One region of the Variovorax sp. GW821-FHT09D07 genome, then DNA from elsewhere that is predicted to be linked to it. Evidence: riboswitches for the same ligand, from Rfam matches in the RefSeq annotation. Region 1 holds a riboswitch; the other holds the start of a gene.
What was found. Region 1 has a riboswitch for glycine ahead of AC07OX_RS14045 (D-amino acid dehydrogenase). Riboswitches for the same ligand answer to the same signal wherever they lie in the genome.
Positions count from the first base shown of each region.

Region 2: linked by a shared signal. The riboswitch ahead of gcvT (glycine cleavage system aminomethyltransferase GcvT) and the one ahead of AC07OX_RS14045 (D-amino acid dehydrogenase) in region 1 are both predicted to bind glycine.

Region 1 is NZ_JBWKOY010000003.1:564,175-566,356, reverse strand. Features, by position in the region: gene rfbB (dTDP-glucose 4,6-dehydratase) at 1-461, opposite strand, end outside; glycine riboswitch at 579-669, shown strand; glycine riboswitch at 714-820, shown strand; gene AC07OX_RS14045 (D-amino acid dehydrogenase) at 912-2,182, shown strand, end outside.
Region 2 is NZ_JBWKOY010000008.1:226,984-229,165, forward strand. Features, by position in the region: gene gcvH (glycine cleavage system protein GcvH) at 1-15, opposite strand, end outside; gene gcvT (glycine cleavage system aminomethyltransferase GcvT) at 87-1,259, opposite strand; glycine riboswitch at 1,307-1,411, opposite strand; glycine riboswitch at 1,424-1,514, opposite strand; gene AC07OX_RS25375 (hypothetical protein) at 1,546-2,082, opposite strand; gene AC07OX_RS25380 (L,D-transpeptidase Cds6 family protein) at 2,179-2,182, opposite strand, start outside.

The DNA.
Region 1 (2,182 bases):
GGCTCGTACTTGTTCTCTTCGGTGAAGGCCGGGTCGGTCTTGGAGAGCGAGCCGTAGACCTCGTCGGTCGACACGTGCAGGAAGCGGAAGGCCGCCTTCTGGTCGGCCGGCAGGGCGTTCCAGTAGCCGCGCACCGATTCGAGCAGGCGGAAGGTGCCGAGCACATTGGTCTGCACGAAGTCTTCCGGGCCGTGGATCGAACGATCCACATGCGATTCCGCGGCAAAGTTCACGACGGCACGGGGTTTGTGCTCGGCCAGCAGGCGGTCGAGCAGTGCGCTGTCGCCGATGTCGCCCTGCACGAAGACGTGGTTCGCGTTGCCCTTGAGCGACGCCAAGGTCTCGAGGTTGCCCGCGTAGGTCAGCTTGTCGAGGTTCACGACGGGCTCGTTGCCCTGCGCGATCCAGTCGAGTACGAAATTGGCGCCAATGAAGCCTGCGCCGCCGGTAACCAGGATCATGAGGTCCCCACCTGTAGAAAAAAGTTTGCTTTACCAAAAATCAACATTCAATTATCCCATCGGTGTGAAGTGCCGATGTACAGGGCTTGGCCGGCTTGCGGGGCCCACCTACAATCGCCAACAATTGCAGGAGAGCGGGCCTCCACGGAGGCCCTACCGAAGGCGCAAACTCCCATAAACGCTCAGGTCGGCCCGACGAAATTCCAGGCAACGCCACGGAACTTCGGCAAGGGGTCAGTACTGCACTCATCGATACAGCCGTCTGGAGAGCCGCCACGCCATGTGGCGCACCGAAGGAGCAAACCCGCTGCGGGTGCAGCAGGGTGAATCTCTCAGGTACCGAGGACAGGGGGAGCGGCAACTTGGACATCGGTCGTCCGGTTGCTTGCTATTTTTTCAATAGCACTCCACGCCCGCCGTTCAAGCGCTGCAAACTCAAAGGTACTTGCAATGCGTGTGATCGTTCTTGGCGCCGGCCTGCTCGGCGTGACTTCGGCCTACTACCTCCAGCAACTCGGCCACGAGGTGACCGTGATCGACCGGCAGGCCACCCCGGCTGCCGAAACCAGCTTCGCCAACGGCGGCCAGATCTCGGTCAGCCATGCCGAGCCGTGGGCCAATCCGAGCGCGCCGCTGAAGGTGCTGCAATGGCTCGGCAAGGAAGATGCGCCGCTGCTGTTTCGCATCCGCGCCGACATGCGCCAGTGGCTCTGGGGCCTGCAGTTCTTGCGCGAGTGCACTCCCGCGCGCACCCGCCACAACATCGAACAGATCGTGCGTCTCGGTACATACAGCCGGGAAATGTTGCAGCAATTGCGTCGAGACACCGGCCTGAACTATGACCAGCGCACGCAAGGCATCCTGCACTTCTACACAACGCAAAAAGAATTCGACGGCGCCCTCGCGCCCGCCGAGCAGATGCGTGCCCTGGGCTGCGAGCGGCTGGTCATCTCCGCCGACGAGGCCATCAAGATCGAACCCGCCCTCGCCCACATCCGCCCGCAACTCGCCGGCGCCACCTACACCGCCGAAGACGAGTCGGGCGACGCCAACCGCTTCGCGCGCGAGCTCGTGAAGCTGGCCGAGGCGGCCGGCGTGAAGTTCCTCATGAGCCACACGGTGACCGCGCTGCGCGAAGCCGGCGGCAGCATCGACCACGTCGAGGCGACCGACAACGAAGGCCGTTTCCAGCGCATCCGCGGCGATGCCTTCGTGCTCGCGATGGGTTCGCTGAGTCCGTTGTACGCCGCGCCGCTGGGCATCCGCCTGCCGATCTACCCCGCCAAGGGCTACTCGGTGACGCTCCCCGTCAAGGACGCATCGAAGGCACACCAGGTCTCGCTGACCGACGACGAATACAAGCTGGTGTTCTCGCGCTACACCTCCGAGTCGGGCGACCGCCTGCGCATCGCCGGCACGGCCGAGCTCAACGGCTACGACCGCGACCTGAACCGCGTGCGCTGCGAAGCCATCGTGCGGCGCGTCGAAGAACTCTTCCCCGGCGCCGGCGACACCGAGCGCGCGCAGTTCTGGACCGGCCTGCGCCCGGCCACGCCGAGCAACGTGCCGCTGATCGGCAAGACCAAACTGCCGAACCTGTTCCTCAACACCGGCCACGGCACGCTCGGCTGGACGCACGCCTGCGGCTCGGGCAAGTCGATCGCGCGCATCGTGAGCGGGCTGGCGCCCGAGGTCGACTTCGCGTTCGCCGGCATGCCGGC
Region 2 (2,182 bases), on a different contig from region 1:
GTATTTGATGCTCATGAAAAAACTCCTCGTGGAAAAAATGGAATCGGGATGCAGAGCCTAGCCGGGTCTGCGGGGTTCAGTGTCGGTCAGCCGCGGTAGTAGCGCGTCGGCACGAAGGGCATGGTCGAGACTTCCATCGGCACCGGCTTGCCGCGCACGATGGCCTGCACGCGCGTGCCGGGCTCGGCGAAGGCGGCGGCCACGTAGCCCATGGCCACGCAGCGGTCGGCGGTGGGGCCGAGCAGGCCGCTGGTGACGGCGCCGATGTCGTGCCCTTCGAGCGACTGCAGCAGCGTGCCGTCGCGCACCGGAATGCGTTCGAGTGCCACGAGGCCGACGCGCTTGCGCGTGAGCGTCTTGTGGTCGGTGTGGCCGGCCGCGCCCGAGGCGACGGCGGCCAGCTGGGCCAGCACCTTGGCCGCGCCCGGAAAACCGCCTTCGCGCGCACCGCCGGCGCGGCGCACCTTCTGGATCGCCCAGTTGAGCGAGGCTTCGACCGGGGTGGTGGTGGTGTCGATGTCGTTGCCGTACAGGCACAGGCCGGCTTCGAGCCGCAGCGAGTTGCGCGCGCCCAGGCCGACGGGCTTCACCTCGGGCTGCGCGAGCAGCAGGCGGGCGAGGGCGTCGGCATCCTTGGCGGCCACCGAGATCTCGAAGCCGTCTTCGCCGGTGTAGCCGCTGCGGGTGACGAAGGCCGCGATGCCGCCGATCTGCACCGCGCCGCCGGTCATGAACACGAAGCGCTCGATGCCGGGCGACAGGCGCGCCAGCGTGGCCGCGGCCTGCGGGCCTTGCAGTGCGAGCAGGGCGTGGTCGGGCAGGGGCTGCACCTGGCAGCGCGCGCCGATCCTGGCCTGGATGTGGGCGATGTCGGCCACCTTGCAGGCGCCGTTCACGATCACGAAGAGCGAGCCATTGCCTTCGTTGAAGAACATCAGGTCGTCGAGGATGCCGCCCTCGTCGTTCAGCAGCAGGCCGTAGCGCTGCTTGCCGGCGGGCAGATCGACCACGTCGACGGGCATCAGGGTTTCGAACGCGGCGGCGGCATCGGGGCCGACCAGGCGCAGCTGGCCCATGTGCGAGATGTCGAACAGGCCGGCCGCATCGCGCGTGTGCTTGTGCTCGGCCATGAGGCCGGCGGGGTACTGCACGGGCATGGAATAGCCGGCGAAGGGCACCATGCGGGCGCCGAGCTCCACGTGCAGGTCGTACAGCGGGGTCTTGAGAAGTTGGGCGTCAGAAGCGGAGGAAGCGGCCACGGGGCACTCCAAAGGGGCAGTCGAAATCCATGGCTGCAACGCCACGGGCCACCCCTGCTGTCCGCTTTACCTGAGAGATTCGCCCCACGATCGGGGTTTGCTCCTTCGGTGGGCCGTGTGCAATGCCACGGCCTCTCTCCAGCAAGGAAACGCCGGTGGTTGCCGGCGTCTTGTCAGTCCTTTTGCCTGAGCGTTCGGGGAACCCCTGCGCCTTCGGCGGCCCCGTCGCGCGGGGCTCTCTCCTGACCCGGCGAGTGTAGTGGATCGCGGGGCCGGGGCTGGCGGCTCAGTGCACGGTTTCCGCCGGCGGCAGCAGCTTGTCGATGCGCTCGCGCAGCGAGTCGGCGCGCTCGGGGCCGGCGGCTTTCTCGATCTCGGAGAGCATCAGCGCGGCGATGGTCAGCATGGCCTCGCGGTCGCGCGCCTCGCGCAGGGCGTCGCGCATCTGGTTGGCGAAGCGCGGGTCGCGGCGCACGAACATGCGTTCGCAGATGTCGAACAGGAACATGCGCGTGGTGGCCAGCGAGCGCTTGCCGTCGAAGCTGTCGGCCGAGGTGGCGACCTGGATCGGCTCGGCGGCGGGGACGGGCGTGGGGGCCGGTGCGGGAGGCGGCGCGACCGGGCGCGCGACCTGCAGGTAGCCGCGCTGCATCAGCCCCTGGATCGCCTGCTCGGCCTCGACGCGGCTGGGGAACAGCGGGCTGAAGTCGGTCAGCGAGCGCCGGCCGTCGGCCATGAGCAGCAGGGCGCGCTCACGCTGGCTGAGCGTGCGCTGCCCGGTCTGGAGTTCGTCGCGTGCCTTCTCGGTCTTGGTGGGGAACATGGCGGCCACTGCTTTCGGAGGTCGAAGGCTGCAGCATCGTTGCAAGTGGTGACATCTTCGTGAACCATTTGCCTTACAGGGACAAGGCGGCGCGCGTCAG